3 regions of the Longispora fulva genome follow, and region 1 is predicted to be linked to each of the others. Evidence: riboswitches for the same ligand, from Rfam matches in the RefSeq annotation. Region 1 holds a riboswitch; each other region holds the start of a gene.

The links. A riboswitch is a leader RNA that binds a small molecule or an ion and turns the genes downstream of it on or off. The one in region 1 is predicted to bind ZMP and ZTP.
Region 2: it holds a riboswitch for ZMP and ZTP, as region 1 does, so the genes downstream of both, glyA (serine hydroxymethyltransferase) here and IW245_RS07975 (cyclodeaminase/cyclohydrolase family protein) in region 1, are expected to answer to the same signal.
Region 3: it holds a riboswitch for ZMP and ZTP, as region 1 does, so the genes downstream of both, IW245_RS06635 (phosphoribosylaminoimidazolecarboxamide formyltransferase) here and IW245_RS07975 (cyclodeaminase/cyclohydrolase family protein) in region 1, are expected to answer to the same signal.

The regions. Positions count from the first base shown of each region.
Region 1 covers NZ_JADOUF010000001.1:1,819,908-1,826,556, reverse strand. Annotated here, with positions in the region: gene IW245_RS08005 (ABC transporter ATP-binding protein) at 1-506, shown strand, start outside; gene IW245_RS08000 (DUF8189 domain-containing protein) at 557-2,545, shown strand; gene IW245_RS07995 (MarR family winged helix-turn-helix transcriptional regulator) at 2,546-3,019, opposite strand; gene IW245_RS07990 (GTP cyclohydrolase II) at 3,021-3,641, opposite strand; gene IW245_RS40410 (cupin domain-containing protein) at 3,859-4,230, opposite strand; gene IW245_RS07980 (MarR family winged helix-turn-helix transcriptional regulator) at 4,306-4,749, shown strand; ZMP/ZTP riboswitch at 4,843-4,928, shown strand; gene IW245_RS07975 (cyclodeaminase/cyclohydrolase family protein) at 4,947-5,522, shown strand; gene IW245_RS07970 (bifunctional 5,10-methylenetetrahydrofolate dehydrogenase/5,10-methenyltetrahydrofolate cyclohydrolase) at 5,519-6,406, shown strand; gene IW245_RS07965 (TetR/AcrR family transcriptional regulator) at 6,485-6,649, opposite strand, start outside.
Region 2 covers NZ_JADOUF010000001.1:5,330,028-5,336,676, forward strand. Annotated here, with positions in the region: gene IW245_RS23930 (putative bifunctional diguanylate cyclase/phosphodiesterase) at 1-1,031, opposite strand, end outside; gene ilvD (dihydroxy-acid dehydratase) at 1,226-3,070, shown strand; gene IW245_RS23940 (PaaI family thioesterase) at 3,157-3,564, opposite strand; ZMP/ZTP riboswitch at 3,623-3,708, shown strand; gene glyA (serine hydroxymethyltransferase) at 3,737-5,005, shown strand; gene IW245_RS23950 (EAL domain-containing protein) at 5,091-5,948, opposite strand; gene IW245_RS23955 (hypothetical protein) at 6,024-6,649, shown strand, end outside.
Region 3 covers NZ_JADOUF010000001.1:1,524,153-1,530,801, forward strand. Annotated here, with positions in the region: gene IW245_RS06625 (asparaginase) at 1-208, shown strand, start outside; gene IW245_RS06630 (carcinine hydrolase/isopenicillin-N N-acyltransferase family protein) at 284-1,279, shown strand; gene IW245_RS06635 (phosphoribosylaminoimidazolecarboxamide formyltransferase) at 1,337-2,464, opposite strand; ZMP/ZTP riboswitch at 2,490-2,575, opposite strand; gene IW245_RS06640 (GGDEF domain-containing protein) at 2,628-4,133, opposite strand; gene IW245_RS06645 (hypothetical protein) at 4,179-4,418, opposite strand; gene IW245_RS06650 (GlxA family transcriptional regulator) at 4,506-5,459, shown strand; gene IW245_RS40355 (DUF3626 domain-containing protein) at 5,429-5,947, opposite strand; partial or broken gene IW245_RS42090 (DUF3626 domain-containing protein) at 5,905-6,225, opposite strand; gene IW245_RS06660 (NADP-dependent oxidoreductase) at 6,446-6,649, shown strand, end outside.

The sequences.
Region 1 (6,649 bases):
GGCTCGTCGGCGACATCGGCCTGGGCCTGCAACGCCAGCTCGCGTTCACCGCGGCCCTCGCGCACCGCCCGGCGCTGCTCGTCCTGGACGAACCCACCTCCGGTGTGGACGCCCTCGCGCGCGCCCGGCTGTGGGACGTCATCCACGACGAGGCAGAACGCGGCGTCGGCGTCCTGGTCACCACGCACTACATGCAGGAGGCCCAGCAGTGCGACCGCCTCGTGCTGATGTCGCGGGGCGCGGCGGTGGGCGCCGGCACCGAGGCCGACATCGTCGCCGACACCACGGCCGTGGAGGTCCGCACCGCCGACTGGACGGCGGCGTTCGACGCCCTGCACCGCGCCGGCCTGGCAGTGACCCTCGCCGGCCGGCACGTGCGGGTCGCCGACACCGACCCGGCGGCCGTCGACGCCGCGCTGCGGGCGGCCGGGGTGCCCGCCGACGTCCGTCAGGTGCCCGCCACCCTCGAGGAGAAGATGACTCGCATCTGCCGTATAGACCTATAAATTGGACTTTCCGTTGGTAGCGTCGAAGTCACGTGCCAAGGGAGGTCTCCGTGAGAATCCTGCGTCGTGGGCCCGTCGCCATGCTGTCCGTACTACTCGCCGCGGCCGGACTGACCGGGGCGAGCAGCGCCCCGCCGGCCCACGCCGAGGACGGGCCCACCCCCGAACGCCTCGCGCAGATCGTCGCGCACCCCGACGACGAGATCCTGTTCCTCAACCCGGACCTGCAACGCTCCGCCGAGGCCGGGTACGCCAACACCACCGTCTACCTGACCGCAGGCGACGCCGACCGGGGCCCGGAGTACTCCCGCTCCCGCCAGGACGGTGCCATGGAGGCCCACCGGCACATGGCCGGCGTGGCCCCCTGCGCCACCCCGCGCGCCTGCTGGACCCAGGACGCGCCCACCATCGGTCCGTCCACCGTGCAGCGGTTCACCCTCACCGCCCGCCCCGCGGTGCAGCTGATCTTCCTCAACGTCCGCGACGGCTACGACGACGGCGCCAGCTGCGACCTGATGCACCTGTGGACCGACGGCGGGTTCACCGCCACCCCGGTCGTGCCCGACGACGCCACGGACCCCGACGCGGTGGGCCGCACCCGCTACACCCATGTCACCCTGCGCGACACGGTCGTGGCGATCCTGCGCGCCGTGCGGCCGACCCTCGTCCGGGGCCAGGACCCGCACCCCGACCACCGCTACCAGCCCGGCTACCGCTGCCTGGGCCAGACGTTCGACGACCACTACGACCACGTCGCCTCGGCGTTGTTCACCGAGGAGGTCACCGGGTGGTACACCGGGCCCGGCGACAACCACCGCCTGGCGGTGCAGTACTACCGGCAGAACAACATCCAGACCCTGGTGCCGAACCTGACCGCGCACGACCGCGACCTCAAGGACGCCGTGTTCCGGCACTACATCCCCTACGACGACGCGACCCGCGACCCGGCGGGCAACCCCGCCCCGGTGTACGTCGCCTACAGCAAGGTCATGTACCCGCGCTTCCCCCGGGGCACCGCGTGGGTCGGCCGCAACGCCAACGGCCAACTGCAACCGTTCGTCGTCCTCGACGGCCGGGTGCTGACCTGGCGGCAGACCGGCGACGGCGCGTACAGCGGCCCCGTGGACCTCGGCAATCCCGGCGTGCCCCTGACGGGTGTCCTGACGGTCGGCAACAACGCCGACGGCCGGTTGGAGATCTTCGCCGTCGGCGCCAACCCCGACGCCGGCGTGTTCACCACCTGGCAGACCTCCACCGACGGCGCGTGGGTCGGGCGCTGGGACAACTTCGGCAACCCCAACGACGACATCACCCCGCAGGTCCGCCGGGCCGTCAGCGGCGCGGCCGTCGGGATCAACGCCGACGGCCGGATGCAGATCTTCGTCACCAACGGCAACGGCGGCCTGGGATCGAAGTGGCAGACGTCGGCCAACGGCACGTGGACGCCGACGTGGCTGGACATGGGCGGCAGCGACATCCAGGGCGTGCCGGTGTCGGTCACCGGCGCCGACGGTCGCATCGAGGTGTTCGCCGCGACCCGCACCACGATCGACCACCGCTCCCAGACGGCCCCGAACTCCGGCTTCGTGTCCCACACCCTGCCCGGGCACCCCGGCAGCCCGGTGAGCGCGGCGCGCAACGGCGACGGCCGGCTGGAGATCTTCTACCGCGCCGGGGACAGCGGAACCCTCGAACACGTCTACCAGACGACCCCGGGCGGCGAGTGGAACGGCCCGCTGGACCTCGGCGGCCCCGGCGGCGTCGGCGAACCGGCGACCCTGACCAGCGGCGGACGGATCCTCGTGTTCGCCCGCAACGAGGCCACCGGGATCAGCCACATCCGCCAGACCCCGCAGGGCTGGGGGCCGTCAGGATGGACGGACGCCGCCGGCGCCTCGATCGACACCCCGGCGGCGGGCGTCGACGCGTCCGGGCGGGTGGTCGTGTTCCACCTCGCCCCCAACGGCCGGCTCTACGCCGCAGCGCAGAACAACCCCGGCCCCGACAGCCCGTTCCGGCCGTGGGCGCCCCTGCCCTGATCAGTCCTGGTCGAGCCGGTCGAGCACCGCCTCGCTGATCGTCGCCAACTGCTCGACCTGCTCGGGGGTCAGCGCGTCGAACAGGTACCGGCGGACCGCCTCGACGTGTCCGGGGGCGGCGGCGGCCAGCGTGTCGAACCCGGCCCGGGTCAGGGTCGCCCAGTTGCTCCGGCCGTCGCTGGAGCACTTCTTGCGGATGACCCAGCCGTTCTCCTCCAGCCGCGCCACGGCGTGCGACAGCCGGCTCTGCGAGGAGTTCGTCCGCTCCGCCAGGTCACTCATCCGCAGCGACCAGCCCTCGGTCTCCGACAGCATCGCCAGGATCATGTAGTACGTGTGCGGCATCCCCGAGTCCCGCTGGAGCTGGCGGTCGAGCGCCTCGTCGAGGCGGCGCGTGGTGACCAGGAAGGCCAGCCACGCGCGCCGCTCGGGTTCGGTCAGCCAGCGGGGCTCGGAGAGCGTGCTGTTCGGCATGTCAGGCGGCGGGCGTCAGGTCGATGGTGTGACCCGTCCGTTCGACCTTCGCGTGCAGGTAGCGCAGGTTCGCCTCGGTGGCGTGCACCCCGGTGCGGGCCAGGACGCGCACGTCCACGCCCAGGTCGCGCAGCTGCGCGGCCTTGTCCGGGTTGTTCGTCAGCAGGTCCACCCGGGGGGCGCCCAGCGCGGCGAGCATCTGGGCGGCGGCGGTGTAGTCGCGCTCGTCGTCGGCGTGCCCGAGGGCGCGGTTGGCCGCGTAGGTGTCCAGGCCGGTGTCCTGCAGGGCGTAGGCGTCCAGCTTCGCGTACAGCCCGATGCCGCGGCCCTCCTGGCGCAGGTACAGCAGCCAGCCGCCGTGCTCGGCGATGCGTTCGACGGCCTCGCGCAACTGGGGACCGCAGTCGCAGCGGGCCGAGCCGAACACGTCGCCGGTCATGCACTCCGAGTGCACCCGCACGAGCGGCACGTCCACGCCGGTGACATCGCCCAGGCCGATGGCCAGGTGCTCCTTACCGTCAGCGAGCCCGGTGAAGGTCACGATCTCGGCGGGGGTGGTGAAACCGTCGCCGAAACGCAGCGGCACCGGGACCCTGGTCCGTATTCCGGCCGGAGCAATCATCGTTGTCCTCCACGGTGCTTGAGCGTTCAAGTTTCCCTGTCGACGATACGGCCGGGTTCCTTAACGATCAATGTGAGCAACCTCGCGGAATTTGACGTGTCCCACCGCACGCGGCGGGAATACGCCCGCGACCAGGGCGGTCGGTCGCTGCGGCGTCGCAGAACGCAGTCGGGTCCCGCGGGTCGGCCGGAGCCGACCGCGGGACCCGACCACAGTGTCAGACCGTCCACGGCGGCGTGAGCCACGAACCGTCCGCCAGGGCGGCGCGCAGACCCACGCTGGTGTTCACCCACGCGGACAGCGCCTCGGCCCCGGTGTCGATCCCGAACAGGCTGCCGGCCGGCACGATGATCACGTCACCGACGGTCACGTCCTGCTTCTCGTCGTCGAGGGTGACGGTGGCCGATCCGGCCGTGATGTGCAGGATCTCCTCGCGGGTGACCCGGTGCGCGACGCCGGTCACGCCGGCCGGGACGTCGACCCGCCACGCGCACAGCTCGGCGCTGCCGCTGCGCGGGGCGGCGTAGGAGGTGAAGGTGCTGCCGTGGATCTCGTAGACGACGGCGTCGGAGGGGTGGATGACGGGCACGGTGACTCCTCGGAACTAGACAAGTGGCTTGACTAAAATGGTCAAGGATCTTGTCCGGGATGTCAAACTGCTTTCATGAGTACCGACCACCGGGCGCTGGCCTACCTCGTGCTCGCCGCCGCGAACACCCTCAGCGAGGCCATCCACTCGGGCGTGGTCGCCCGCGGCTTCGACGACGTGCGCCCCGCGCACGGCTTCGCGTTCGTCCGGCTCGCCCCGGCCGGAGCCACCGTCGGGCAGGTCGCCGAACACCTGGGCGTGACGAAACAGGCCGCCAGCCAGCTCGTGGAGGAACTCACCCGCAAGGGGTACGTCACCAGCCAGCCCCACCCGCGCGACGCCCGCGCCCGCCTGGTCACCCTCACCGAACGCGGCTGGGCCTGCACCCGGGCCGCCGACGCCGCCGCCGAGGAGGCCGCGGCCCGGTGGGCCGCGGTGATCGGCGAGCACCGGGTCGCGGCCATGGTCGCCGACCTGGCCCGGGTCGCCGCCCCCGGCCGGCTGCGCCCCACCTGGTAGCCGCCGCGCGCCGCGGCGCTCCGACGCCGTCCACGGCCGCGCTCGCCGGCTCGCCCGCGCGATCCGGGCCGATTCCGCGCGCCTGGTAGATTCGGAGGCAGTCGCGACTGGCGAGGGTGGATCACCACCGGGGAGCGGCAGCCACACAACGCACGGTGTCGACCGCCTGGGCACCTTCGTCGACGACGGAGGTTCGTGTGCAGACATTTCTCGACCAACTGGCCAGCCGCAGTCCGGCACCCGGCGGCGGCGCGTCCGCGGCGCTGCACGCCGCCCAGGGCGCGGCCCTGCTCGCGATGGTCGCCCGCTACAGCGACGGCCCGAAGTACACCGAACACGCCCCGCTGATCGGGGCCGTGCTCGCCGAGGCCGAAGGGCTGCGCGCCCGCGCCGTGGCCCTCGTCGCCGAGGACGCCGAGGCGTTCGCCGCCGTGGCCGCCGCGTACCGGGGACCCCGCGAGGTCCTCGCCGCGGCCCTGGTCGCTGCGGCCCGGCCGCCGGCCGCCGTACTGGGTGTCGCCGCCCGGCTCGTGGCCCTCGCCGAGGACCTGCTCCCGGTCGGCAACCGCAACGTCGTCACCGACATCGCCGCAGCCGCCGAGGCCGCCCGCGCCGCCGCGACCACCTCTCGGGTCAACGTGGAGGTCAACCTCGCCGGCGTCGTCGACCCCGACGCGCGCCGGGAACTTCTGGCCGCCCTCGACGGGGTCGACGACCTGATCGCCCGCGCCGAGGCCGTCACGACCGCCGTCCGCGCACGGATCGCGGCATGACCGGGCACGCGGCAGCGGACCTCACCTCCGGTGGCGCACGCCTGCCCGGTGACGGCGTCGCGTCGCCCCTGTCGGGCAAGGATCTCGCCGCGTCGATCCGGGCCGAGGTCGCGGCCATGGTCGCCCAGGGGCCGGCCCCGAAGCTCGCGATCGTCACCGCCACCGCCGACGAGGCCAGCGCCTGGTACGTGCGCTCCCTGGCCCGCGCCGCCGGCAAGGTCGGCATCACCTGCGAGGTCGTCGACCTGGGCCCGCACGCCGACGCCGCGACCATCACGGCGACCCTGGTGGCGCTGGGCACCGACCCCGGCACCCACGGGGTGATCCTGCAGACGCCGCTGCCGGCCGGGGTGTCCGCCCGCGAGGTGGCCCTGGCCATCGAACCGGCCCGCGACGTCGACGGCGCGAACCCGGTCAGCCTCGGTCGGCTGGCCACCGGCCTGCCGGCGTACGCACCGGCGACCGCAGAGGCCGTCGTCGCGCTTCTCGACCACCACGGGATCGCCCTCGCGGGGAAGGAGGTCGTGGTCGTCGGCCGGTCCACGGTGGTCGGCAAACCCCTCGCGCACCTGCTGCTGGACCGCGACGCCACGGTCACCGTCTGCCATTCGCGGACCGTGAACCTGCCGGCCGTCACCCGGCGCGCCGACATCCTGGTCGTCGCGGTCGGCCGGGCCGGCCTCGTCACCGCCGACCACGTCGCCCCGGGCGCGGTGGTCATCGACGTGGGCACCCATCCGACGGCCGACGGGGGACTGGTCGGGGACGTCGACGCCGGGTCGGTGGCCGCGGTGGCGGGGGCGCTGAGTCCGGTACCCGGCGGGGTGGGTCCCGTGACCACCGCCCTGCTGCTGCGGCACACCCTGGACGCGGCCCGGGCGTGACGTCGCCGGGTCCCGCGAGGTGTCGGGCCGCTGGAAACCGGATCAGGTGTCGCCGTAACCGGAGAATATTCCTGGTTTTCAGGGTCGTGAGAGCTGGTCCACCAGGATCGTGAGGCGGCGCTCGGCCAGGTCCGGGCGGAGCCTGCCGCCCCGGGTCAGCGTCACCAGGCCGTGCAGCGCGCTCCAGCCCACCTCGGTGAACGTCTCGGCGTCGCGATCCCCGGCGAGCGGGACGAACACGCC
Region 2 (6,649 bases), 3.5 Mb from region 1:
TGGGGCACGTGCCGCTGGTCGCTGATCATCGACTCCAGGTCGCGCCACTCGCCGGCGGCGTCGAGGATCCGCGCGTACATCCGGGTCTGCGAGCCGCCCGGGCCGGCCAGGATGTCGCGGAGCACGTCCTCGGCCGCGGCCACGTCCTCGGGGTGCGGCAGCTCCAGGAACGACCGGGCCACGATGTCGCGCTCGATCAGGCCCAGCCGCCACGCCGCCGACGGGGACAGCCAGCGCACGTCGAGCCGGCTGTCGAGCAGCATCGTCACGTCCGAGGCGCCGGCGACGATCGAGCGGAAGTGCGCCTCGCGGTGGGCGAGCTCGTCGGCGTACCTGCGGGCGTCGCGCATCGTCAGCGCCTGCCGGCCGACGAGCGCGAAGGCGACGGCCGTGGCCGCGTACGTCGCCCGGACGGTCAGCGGGCCCACCGTCACCAGGTGGTAGAGCGTCGCGCCCAGGGCCGCGGCCACCGGAAGCATCGACAGCCCCGTCCCCAGGCGCGGCAGCGGCGCGTGCCCGGCGGGGCCCGGCCCCGGCTCGCCCCTGGTCGCCCGGACCACGGCCGCCACCAGCACGCCGACCCCCGCGAGCCACAACACGAGCCCGGCCGGCCGGCTCCCCGGCAGCGCCGCCCACCGCCACAGGACCTGCGCGAACGTCCCAGCCGACAGCAGCCCGGCCCCGGCGGCGACCGCGAACACCGGACCCTTGGGCTGGCTGGCCCGCAGGCACACCGCCATCCCCACCCCGCACACCACGGCGACCGTCGCGCCGGCCGCGCCCACGATGACCGGCGGCATGGCGATCCGGGGCCCCAGCACCAGCAGACACACGACATAGGCCCCGCTGCCGGCGACGAGCAGCCCATCGAGCACCGCCCGGACCCGGGCGCCCCAGCCGCGCGGGCCGCCCCGCATGGTCAGCAGGCCCGCGAGCAGGGACCCCGCGCACAGCACGCCGGCGAGGGTGGTCAGCCGCACCCCGATCCGCGCGTCGGCGGACAACGCCAGCCCGTGGGCAAGGACAGACACCCCAAGACCGGCGACCAGCCACGGGGCCCTGCCAAACGGAACAAGCGTGCGAGGGGGCACGATAACTACTGTGCCGAACTTTTCCCCGATTCGGGACACACAGCGTGTCCGCTATCTGTCACGGCGCTGTCCCGCACAGTGGGCCGGCGGACGGGTCAATGGCGGCCGCCGACCGGCGGTGGGAGACTCGTGCTATGCCTGAGCTGCGGTCGAAGACCTCCACCCATGGCCGGAACATGGCCGGCGCGCGTGCCCTGTGGCGTGCGACCGGAATGACGGACGGCGATTTCGGAAAGCCCATTGTCGCTATCGCCAACAGCTTCACGCAGTTCGTACCGGGGCATGTGCATCTGCGGGATGTCGGGAAGATCGTCGCCGGTTCGATCGAGGCGTCCGGCGGGGTGTCCAAGGAGTTCAACACGATCGCCGTGGACGACGGGATCGCGATGGGCCACGGCGGGATGCTCTACTCGCTGCCGTCGCGGGAGCTGATCGCCGACGCGGTGGAGTACATGGTGAACGCGCACTGCGCCGACGCCCTGGTCTGCATCTCCAACTGCGACAAGATCACGCCCGGCATGCTGCTGGCCGCGCTCCGGCTGAACATCCCCACCGTGTTCGTCTCCGGCGGGCCGATGGAGGCCGGTAAGACGGTCGCGATGAACGGCGTCGTCACCCACAAGCTCGACCTGATCGACGCGATGGTCGCCGCCGCCGACCAGGCCGTGTCCGACAGCGACCTGGACAAGATCGAACGCTCGGCGTGCCCGACCTGCGGATCCTGTTCCGGCATGTTCACCGCCAACTCGATGAACTGCCTCACCGAGGCCATCGGCCTGGCCCTGCCCGGCAACGGCTCGGTGTTGGCCACGCACGCGCTGCGCCGGGGGCTGTTCGAGGAGGCCGGCCGGACGGTGGTCCGGATCGCCGACGCGTACTACGCCAACGACGACATGTCCGTGCTGCCCCGGGCCATCGCGTCCCGGGCCGCGTTCGAGAACGCCGTCGCGCTCGACGTGGCGATGGGCGGCTCCACGAACACCGTGCTGCACCTGTTGGCCGCCGCCCGCGAGGCCGAGGTCGACTTCAACGTCGCCGACGTCGACGAGATCTCCCGGCGGGTGCCGTGCCTGGCGAAGGTCGCGCCGAACTCACCGAAGTACCACATGGAGGACGTGCACCGGGCCGGCGGCATCCCCGCGCTGCTCGGCGAGCTGCACCGGGGCGGGGCGCTGCGGACCGACGTGTGGTCGGTGCACTCCCCCTCGCTCGACACCTGGCTGGCGGAGTGGGACATCCGCAGCGGATCCGCGTCGGCAGCGGCACTGGAGCTGTTCCACGCCGCGCCCGGCGGGGTGCGCACCGTCGAGCCGTTCTCCACCGACAACCGGTGGTCCACCCTGGACACCGACGCGGAGAACGGCTGCATCCGGTCCGTGGAGCACGCGTACTCCGCCGACGGCGGGCTGGCCATCCTGTTCGGCAACCTCGCCCCGGACGGGTGCGTGGTCAAGACTGCCGGCGTCCCCGACGACTGCCTGACCTTCACCGGACCCGCCAAGGTGTACGAGTCCCAGGACGACGCCGTCACCGCGATCCTCGGCAACCAGGTGGTGGCCGGGGACGTGGTGGTCATCCGGTACGAGGGGCCCAAGGGCGGGCCGGGTATGCAGGAGATGCTGTACCCGACGTCGTTCCTGAAGGGGCGGGGGCTCGGGCGGGCCTGCGCGCTGATCACGGACGGCCGGTTCTCCGGCGGCACGTCCGGGCTGTCGATCGGGCACGCCTCCCCCGAGGCGGCGGCTGGCGGGCTGATCAGCCTCGTGCGCGAGGGGGACACCATCGTGATCGACATCCCGAACCGGTCGATCCGGTTGGACGTCTCCGACGAGGAGTTGGAGGCGCGGCGGGTGGCCGAGGAGAAGCGGGACAAGCCGTACACGCCGGTGGACCGGGAGCGGCCGGTGTCGGCGGCGCTGCGGGCGTACGCGTCGATGGCGACGTCCGCGTCCGACGGAGCGTACCGGCTGGTGCCGTAGGGCGACTCGTGGCTGACGCCGGATTCGAGTGCCCCTCGGACCGATGCGCGCCGGGTCGGGTGTCGCCGTAACCTTCTGAAGGTTTTTCAGGCAAGGAGGGCGTAGACCGTGGAGACCTCCGCGGCCACGCCCTTCGACGCCGACAGCGTGATGTTCACGAAGGCCAGGCTGCGGCCGGCCTTCGTGACCTCCGCGCGGACCAGGGTGTCCTCGCCGAGCACCGGGCGCTGGAAGGTCGAGGACAGCTGCACCGTCGTCATCGGGAAGAAGCCGCCCCTGGTCGCCGACAGGGCGATCACCGACGCGGTGTCGGCGGCGGCCATCATCGCCTGCCCGGACAGCGCCCCGCCCTCCCGGGCCAGATCGGTCGACCACGGCAGCCGCAGGGTCGCCGAGCCCTCGCCGACCTCCTCGACGACGAGCCCGAGCGCGAGCACCCAGGGGGCGAAGTGGGCGGCCAGAATCGCGTTGCCCTCCGCGGGCGTGAGTCCCATGGCGGCCGAGCATAACGGCTTGATCTCGTGATCGGTGGCCGTCGCAGGTCGACTAACATGTCAGGTACGCGACTGGCGCGGGTTGGGTGGACATAACCACCGGGAAGCGACACTCGCCGAGCACCGTGCGCCTGGGTGCCGGGACAAGCGAAAACATGTCTGGAGACGAGCAGTGCACGAGCCATCGATCTCGCACCTGGCCACCGAGGATCCGCAGATCGCGGGTCTGATCGAGGCCGAGGCGAAGCGCCAGTTCGAGAAGATCCGCATGATCGCCTCGGAGAACTACGTGTCGACCGCCGTGCTCGAGGCGACCGGGACGGTGCTGACGAACAAGTACTCCGAGGGCTACGCCGGCAAGCGGTACTACGAGGGCCAGCAGTTCATCGACCAGATCGAGACGATCGCGATCGAGCGGGCCAAGTCGCTGTTCGGTGTCGACCACGCCAACGTGCAGACCTACTCCGGCTCCCCGGCCAACCTGGCCGTCTACCTGGCGTTCCTGAACCCGGGCGACACCGTCCTCGGCATGGGCCTGCCGGCCGGCGGGCACCTGACCCACGGCTGGCCGGTGTCGGCCACCGGCAAGTGGTTCAACGCCGTGCACTACGGCGTCGAGAAGGAGACCGGCCTCGTCGACCTGAACAAGGTCCGCGAGCTGGCCCTGGAGCACCGGCCGAAGCTGATCATCTGCGGCGGCACGGCGATCCCGCGCACCATCGACTTCCCGGCGTACGCGGCGATCGCGAAGGAGGTCGGCGCCGTCCTGCTGGCCGACATCGCGCACATCGCCGGCCTGATCGCGGGTGGCGCGCACCCGTCCCCGGTCGGGTACGCCGACGTGATCTCCACCACGACGCACAAGACCCTGCGCGGCCCGCGCGGCGCGATGCTGATGTGCAACGCCGAGCACGCCAAGGCCATCGACAAGGCCGTGTTCCCCGGCCTGCAGGGCGGCCCGCACAACCACACGACGGCGGGCATCGCTGTCGCCCTTCGCGAGGCGGCCACCCCGGAATTCAAGGTCTACGCCCACCAGGTCGTCGCCAACGCCCAGGCCCTGGCCGCCGCCCTCGTGGAGCGCGGCTTCGACCTGGTCTCCGGCGGCACCGACAACCACCTGATCCTCGCGGACCTCACCCCGAAGGGCATCGCCGGCAAGCCCGCCGCGCAGGCCCTCGACGCCGCCGGCATCGAGCTGAACTACAACACGGTGCCGTTCGACCCGCGCAAGCCGTTCGACCCGTCCGGCATCCGGCTCGGCACCGCCGGCCTGACCACCCGGGGCCTCACCCCGGAGCAGATGCCGCAGGTCGCGGCGTGGATGGACGAGGCGATCGGCGCGGCCCTCAAGGAGGACACCGCGGAGCTCGACCGGATCGCCGGCGAGGTGTCCGACCTGCTGAAGGCCTACCCGATGCCGGGCTACGCCTCGGAGTAGTCCCTGATCCACGACGATGCCCCGGCTCTGTGCCGGGGCATCGTTTCTTTTTCCGGTTACGGCGGGAAGTCCCCCGCCCGCCGGTTCACCCCGCCCGTCGGCTGGGCGGCGCGTAGCTGAGCAGCGGTTCGACGTGCTCCGCCGGGGCGGCGCGCCCCAGCGCCTCCCCCTGCCCGTACCGGCAGCCCGCCGCCTTCGCCGCCGTCAACGCCTCCGCCGTGCCGATCCCCTCCGCCACCACCTCGTAGCCGAGTCGGCGGCCCAGGGTCACCACCACGGCCGTCGCCGCCCCCGAGCCCTTCACCAGGTCCACCGACAGCCGGCGCAACTGGCGCATCGTCGACGGCCCGAGGTCGGTGCCACCGAGCGCCACCCGCACGCCCAGCGCGCGCAGCCCGGCCAGCTGGCTGGTCACCCGGCGCGAGTCGCCCGGCCCCGTGACCTCAACGACCAGGCGGGCCGCCGGCACCCGGTGGGTGGTCAGGGCCGCGGCGACGCCGGCGACGTACAGGACGGATTCCAGCTCGGCGGGCTCGGCATGGACCGAGATCCACAGGTCGCGGCCGTCGGCGAGCCAGCTGGCGAGCTGGCGGCACGACCGGTCGAGCACCCACGCACCGAGCAGTGGGGTGAGACCGGCTTCTGCGGCCATCCGGAGCAGCTCGGCGGGACCGACCCAGCCGAGCCCCGGATGGTGCCAGCGGGGCAACACCTCCACCCCGGCGGTCCGGCCATCGGTGAGGTCGACGATCGGCTGGTACCTCAGGTCCAGCGCGCCCTTCTCCAACGCCGCCCGCAGATCGGGGCGGCGCCTGGCCGGCAGCCGACGGGGCCGGCGTTTGTACAGCCACGCGCCGCCCGCGACCAGGGCTGCGAGCAGGCGCAGCCAGAGCGCGTCGGCGACGACGGCCACGGCGAGCGCGAAAGTGATCAGAATCGTCATCCGCCCACCTCCCTCGCCCCCTGTCTAACGAGGAGAGAGGTGCCCAGTTACCCGTGGGCCACCGACCAGGCGCGGTTGACCGCCATCCTGACGGACGACGTCTTCATGTCGCCCGTCGAATACGCGCGCCAACGCTCCATTCACCCCTGCGGTAGTGCCCTGATCGAGTCCGGCCGCCCCGTGGATAGTGCCGCACATCGATATGCTGCCCGCATGGGAAACAACAGCGGCGGACCGTTTCGTCCCTCTTCCCCGACACCCAGACCACCCATCAAGGCGCGGTTACTGACCGCCCGGAAGGTGCTGCTGGGCGCGGTGCTCGCCGGGGTGCTCACCACGGTCACCGGCCTGACGACCGGAGGCATCCAGTGGGCGTGGAACCGGCTCACTGCCGACTCCAGCCCGCTGGACATCGCCCGGCTGCCTCCGCTGCCGGAGGCCACCGACCACGGGCAAGGTACAGCGACCGCCTTTCCCGGAGGTGCGGTGGCGATCGGCAACGCGCAGTTCAACGCACAGGCGTACACCGGATCCGGCTCGTGCACGCTGCGCGGGACCCTGCCACGCCCGGTCGGTCAGGTGCGACCACCGCGAATAGTCGACGGGCGGCCGGACATCGACGGCTGGAGCAGGGACAACAACGTCGGCGACATGGACAGCACCAGGTACTCCTTCGTGGTCTCAGCGAAACCGGGAAAGTC
Region 3 (6,649 bases), 300 kb from region 1:
CCCGGTGGTCCTCACCTCGCGCACCGGGGCCGGTTCGGTGCTGTCGAACACCTACACGTCGGTCGGCTCGGAGACGGATCTCCTTCGCCGGGGGCTGATCAACGGCGGTTTCCTGCATCCGCACCAGGCACGGGTGCTGCTGCGGACCCTCGTCGCGGCCGGAGCGGGGGTCGCCGAGATCCGTCAGGTGTTCGCCGAGCGGGGGTGACGCGCGGCTAGGGCCGAGGCCGGCCTCCATGCCACCAGGGACCCGTTCGCGCGTTTCCGGGTTACCGTCGAAGGCGTGCGCATCGTGCTGGCGGGTCTCCTGGTGCTGGTCCTCGGCGGATGCGCGGCGGCACCCGCGGAACACGCCGCGCCCGGGCGGAGCACGTCGTCGGCGTCCCGGCAGACCCCGTCGGAGGTCGACGCCACGCTGGCCAGCCTGCGCCGGGTCGACGACCTGCCGCTGTACGAGATGACCTACGTCGGCGACTACGACGCGCTCACCGGCGTCCCAACGGTCGCGGCGGCGAGCCCGTTCGGCTGCTCCCTGTTCGTCGCCTCCGGTGGTGCGGCACCGTTGTTCGGCCGCAACTTCGACTGGGAGCCGAACGCGGCGATGGTCCTGCACACCGCCCCGCCGGACGGGTACGCCGCGGTGTCGATCGTGGACCTGTCCTACCTCGGGGTGGGGCGCGGCGATGACCTGGTCCGGGCGCCGAAGACCCATGGGGAGCTGCTCAACGCCCCGCTGCTGCCGTTCGACGGCATGAACGAGCGCGGCCTGGCGGTCGGCCTGGCCGCCGACGACTCCGGTCGCGCCGGACGGGAGGCTGGCCGGCCCACGGTCGGGGGCGTGCGGGTCCTGCGGCTGATCCTGGACCACGCGGCGACCGTGGCGCAGGCTGTGGAGCTGCTCGGCGGGTACGACATCGACTTCTCCGGCGGACCGGCGTTGCACTACCTGTTCGCCGACGCGACGGGGGCCTCGGCGGTGGTGGAGTTCGTGGACGGCCGCACCGAGGTGTCGCGGGGCGGTCCACCGTGGCAGGCGCTCACGAACTTCCGGCTGGCGGGCTCGGACGTCGCGTCCCGCCAGAACGACCGGCGGTACGCGACGCTGCGGGCCGGCCTCGACCGGGCCGGGGGAGTGCTGACCCCCGACGCCGCGATGGGACTGTTGCGGTCCGTCGCCCAGCCGCACACCCGGTGGTCGGTGACCTACCAGCTCGACAGCCACGACGTGCGGGTGTCGACCGCCGCGCGGTGGGAGACTGTGCACTCCTTCCGGCTGTGAACCGCCACGGACCGCGGGCCCGGTACCCGGCGGGGCCCGGCGCCGTACCGGGAGGATCTAGTGGTGGAAGAGGCGGATGCCGGTGCGGGTGAGCGTGATGCCGTGTTCGCGGCAGGCGTCCTCGACCTCCGCCGAGCGGGCCGACCCGCCCGGCTCGGCGATGTGGTCCACGCCGTGCCGGTGGGCGTGGTCGACGTTGTCCCGGAACGGCAGCGCCCCGTCGGAGACGAACGCGACGCCGCGCCGCGCCGCCAGCCACGCCCGGCGGTCCCCGGCCGCGAACTCCGGCGCCGGCGTGGCCAGCGCCGCTGCCAGTCGCGCGTCCTCGTCCGGGGTCAGGCCGCCCTCCAGGTAACGGATCTGCCAGTTGATCCTGTCCTGTCGGCGGACGCCCGGCCGGAAGTCCAGGCCCCGGACCGCCGGATGGCGGCGCAGCCACCACGTGTCGGCCTTCGCGCCCGCCAGCCGGGTGCAGTCCACCCGGGACTGCTGCCCGGCCCCGATGCCGAGGGTCGCCCCGTCGCGCAGATAGCACACGGAGTTGGACTGGGTGTACCGCAGGACGATCAGGCCCAGCAGCAGGTCCCCGGCGGCGGAGGAGGAGAGGTCCAGCGCGGTGGTGAGGGGGACGCTGTCGCGTTCCTCGGTGAACCGCAGGCCGAACACCTCCCGCGACTCCAGCACCGGTGCCGTGAACGCCGGGTCGGCCTGCAGGACCAGGAAGCGGCCGTTCTTCTTCCCGGCGAGGGTCGCGACGGTGCCGGGCTCGTAGCCCGGGGCGATCACCCCGTCACACACGACGCGGGACAGCAGGTCGGCGAGTTCGGTGTCGACCGGGTGCGAGACGGCGGCCAGGTCGCCGTACGAGGACTTCGGGTCGGCGTCGCGGGCCCGCACGTACGCGCTGGTGACCGCGCCGACCCGGTCCAGGCCGTACAGCCCGGACGTGACCTCGTCGACCGGGCCCGCCATGGCGGCGCCGGCGGGTGAGACGTGTTTGAAGGACGCCGCGGCCGGTCGGCCCAGGGTCCGGGCCGCCTCGCTGACCAGCTGCCAGCCGTTGAGCGCGTCGAGCAGGTTGATGGCGGACGGGGTGCCGTTGAGCACCCGGACCGGCCACCGGCCGGGCTGCACCGGGGTGACGGTCGCGGCCTGGTGCGGATTGGTGCCGTAGCGCAGGTCCATGTGGGGACTCCTCAGTCGGGACTGACGGAGGCGCCCAGGCGGTCGACGCTCACGCGGGAAGGCTGGCCGCTCCCCGGTGGTGGTCCACCTTCGCCAGTCGCGACCAGTGCCGATGCTACCGCCCGCCGCCCGCGTGGCAATGCCCTGACCGGCGCGGAAGCGCTCAGGCGGGCCGGGCCCGCGCCTTCATCTGGTACATCGCCCGGTCCGCCCGGTCGATCGCGCACGTCAGCCCGCTGTCGGTGAGGTGCGACCAGCCGATCGCGAGGTTCAGCGCGCTGTCGGGGACCAGAGAGTTCCAGTCCTCGGCGGCGACGGCCTCGTGGATCCGGCTGCCGGTGGCCCGCGCGCCCGGCAGGTCGACGTGCGGCAGGACCAGGACGAACTCGTCGCCGCCGTACCGGGCCGCGAAGCCCTGGCCGACCGCGCGGGTCAGCACCCCGGCCAGGCGCTGCAGGACGAGGTCGCCGGCGAGGTGGCCGTAGCGGTCGTTGACGGCCTTGAAGCCGTTGAGGTCGGCCACCCCGACCGTGGCGGGGGTGCCGGCGGCGAGCAGTCCGGCGGCGTACTCGTGCAGCCGCCGCCGGTTGGGCAGCCCGGTCAACGGGTCGGTGAGGGCCGCGTCGGCGTACCGGTCGGCGACCCGGCGCAGGTTCTCGTGGTCGATCCGGGCGGCCACCCCGTCCACGAACAGTGCCGACAGCGGGTCGAGCGCCAGGTGCACCGCCCTGCTGGCCGCGCGTTCGGCGGCGATCGCCAGGGGCAGCCGGCCGGCGAGGGAGTGCGCGAGGGCCGACAGCCGGTGGGCCTCGGCGACCCCGAACGTGGCGGGGTGCACCGGTCCGGCCTCCAGCAGGGCGAGCGCGGCGTCGCCGTCCCCGGCCGCCAGCTCGGCGCACACCGGGGTCAGCGCCCGGATCGTCCGTTCGTCCGCGTCGTGTCCGACGCCGTCGAGCAGCCCGCTGAGGTCGGGGACGCTGGGGACGCCGAGCGCGGACAGCCGGGCGGCGGCGTACGCGATGTGCGCGCGGTCCACCGACCACGCCGGCGCGACGCCCCGCCCGAAGTCGTCGACGACCTTGCGGAGCAGCCGGACGGCGGTGGCCGTGTCGCCCCGGTGGTCGACGGCGACGGCGTGGCGGACCCTGATCTGCGCGCCGGTCTCCTCGTCGCTGAGGCCCAGTTCCGTGTACAGCGCGTTGGCGCGCTCCACGGCGTCGAGTGCCTGGGCGTGCAGCCCGGCCTGCGAGCAGCCGAGGGCGAGGTCGTACCAGGCGTCGGCCGCGCCGACCCAGGACGGCGCGGAGTCGAGGTGGCGCCGGCTGTACTCGAAGTGCCGGACGCACCGCTCCATGGCGCCGTGCAGGCAGGCGACGGAGCCGGCGATGGCGTGCAGTTCCCCGGCGACCGTGGCGTCGTCCACTTCGGCGAGCAGGGCGAACGCGCGGTCCAGCACGGGCGTGTACCCGGAGAGGTCGCCGACGTTGATCATCGCGCCGAGTTCGAAGGCGAGCGCCTGGGCGACGATGACGGGGGCGGTCGCGCGGTCGGAGATCCGCCGGGCCTCGGCGAGGGCCGCCTCGGACCGGCCCTGCTGCATCAGCGCCCGCAGCTGGCCGTAGACCGCATGGTGATCATGCGGTCCTTCGGTGGATTCGTCCTCGTGCACCGCATCCATATACCACAGCTGATGGGCGCGGGAGGCCCGGTGTCCTCATCGGACGGGGTGCGCCGTCCGGCCGACGCGGGCCCGCGCGGCGGCCCGGCCCCCGGCGTCGCCGTCGGAGGTGGGGTCGAGCGCGGCGAGGTCGGCGTCGACCCGTTCGGTGTCGCGGTCGGCGACGGCGGGGCCGCTGCCGGTGGGGCCGGGGAGCGGGCGGGTGCGGTGGTGCTGGACCTGGAGCCCGTAGGTGACGAGGGCCAGCAGGGCGAGGGTGGCGAGTACGGCTGTCATGGCTCTAAGTATTCGCCCGTCGATTTCCCGCCAACAGTGGCAGGATTGCCGTTGTGCATCAAAATCCTGCCAGGTAGGGTTGGGGTCATGTTGAGGACCATCGCCGTCGTGATCATGGACGGCGTCGCGCCGTTCGAGCTCGGCCTCCTGTGCGAGGTCTTCGGCATCGACCGCACCGACGACGGGGTGCCGCCGTTCGACTTCCGGGTCTGCGGCGAGCGGGCCGGCGAGCCGCTGCGCACCGGCGTCGGCATGCTCGTCACCCCGGAGTACGGCCTCGACGCGCTCGTCCACGCCGACCTCGTCGCCGTCCCGGCGCACGCCATCGCCGACGACTACCCGCCGGCCGTCCTGGCCGCCCTGCGCGCCGCCGCCGACCGGGGCGGCACCCTGGTCTCGGTGTGCAGCGGCGTGTTCGTCCTCGGCGCCGCCGGCCTGCTCGACGGCCGCGCGTGCACCACCCACTGGCGGCACGCCGGGGAGCTCGCCCGGCGTTTCCCCGAGGCCAGGGTCGACCCCGACGTCCTGTTCGTCGACGACGGCACCATGGTGACCAGCGCCGGCACCGCCTCGGGCATCGACGCGTGCCTGCACGTGGTCCGCCGGGAGCTCGGCTCGGGGGTGGCCAACGCCATCGCCCGGCGGATGGTGGTCGCCCCGCAGCGCGAGGGCGGCCAGCGGCAGTTCGTGGAGCTGGCCATTCCCGAGTGCACCGGCGACAGCCTCCAGCCGCTGCTCGCCTGGATGCTCGAGCACCTCGACACAGAGCACTCCGTGGCCGACCTCGCGCACCGGGCCATGCTGTCCGAGCGCACATTCGCCCGCCGGTTCGCCGCCGAGACCGGCACCACCCCGGGCCGGTGGATGGCGCTGCAGCGGGTGCTGCACGCCCGCCGGCTCCTCGAGGAGACCCAGTTGTCGGTGGAGGAGGTCGCGCACGTCTGCGGCTTCGGCACGGCCGCGCTGCTCCGGCACCACTTCAACAGGATCGTCGGGGTGGCGCCGAAGGACTACCGCCGGTCGTTCGCCAGCGTGCCGTAGCGCACGAGGCAGTGCCACAGCTGCTTGACGTACTGCAGCGTCTCCGCCTGGTCCCCCCACTCCGTCCACAGGTCCGGGGTGGTCACCACCGAGCGGGCCGCGACGCCGAGCACGGCGGCGTCCAGCACGCCGGACGGCGCGTGGTCGCGGAGGATCCGCGCCGCGAGGGGCCGCATCACGGGACCCCGGAAGTCGACGGGTACGGCGTCAGCCGTCAACGTGAAGCCGCCGTGCCACTCGACAGCGATCCCGCACCGGTCGGCCAGCGCGACCAGCCGCTTCCCGGATTCCGTGCCGTCGAAGGAGGGGTCCAGGACCAGGGCCTCCGCGTCGGTGGCGAGGTCGACCGTGCCGTGTACCTGGGCCTCGATGTAGTCGTCGAGAGCCCGCCCGGGCTCGCCGCCGCCGCCAGGACACCGTAGGTGGGCCGCTCCGCCGCGAGAACCCCCGGAGCCTGGTACGCGCCGCCGAACAGGCGCTTCTCCCACCCGTCGCGCTCGCCACCCGGGTACGCGGTCAACCCGCCGTTGGACACACCGGTCTCGAACTGGCTCCGGTACCGGCCGTCGGCGGCCAGGCCCTCCGCCACGGTCCGCCCGTCGGCGAGCAGCCGGTCGGGGTGGAAGTTCAGCGTGATCCGGCCGTGGGCCGCGACGGCGGCGAGCAACGCGGCGGAATCCGGGAGCACCCGGTCGCGGCGGACGAGGGATCGGACGTCGTCCAGCGCCGCACGCTGCGCGGCGGTCAGTCGGGCGGCCTGCTGCATCGGGGCAGTATCCGGGGCGGCGGCGCGGACCGGCAATCGAATTGCGCCCGCCGGCGACCCCGTCGGCCAGGATCGGCGCTGGTGATCCAGGCGGCGCGACGGGCGGGCCCGCACCGCGCGACGATCCGAGCTGGGTGCCCGCGTGCCACGGCGGGTTCCGGGGTCGGCGGTCGGGAGAGGCGGCTAGATTTCTGGGGGAAGCCACCCACAGGAGGTCGTCGTGCGCGCTGTCGCGGTGTCGGAGTTCGGGGCGACCCCCGAGATCATGGAGCTGCCCGTCCCGGAGCCCGGCCCCGGCCAGGTCCAGGTCCGGATGCGTGCCGCCGGGCTCAACCCGTTCGACTGGAAGGTCGCCGACGGGGTGCTGGGCGGCAAGGTGCGGCACCGGTTCCCGCTGGTGCTCGGCGGGGACGGCGCGGGCGAG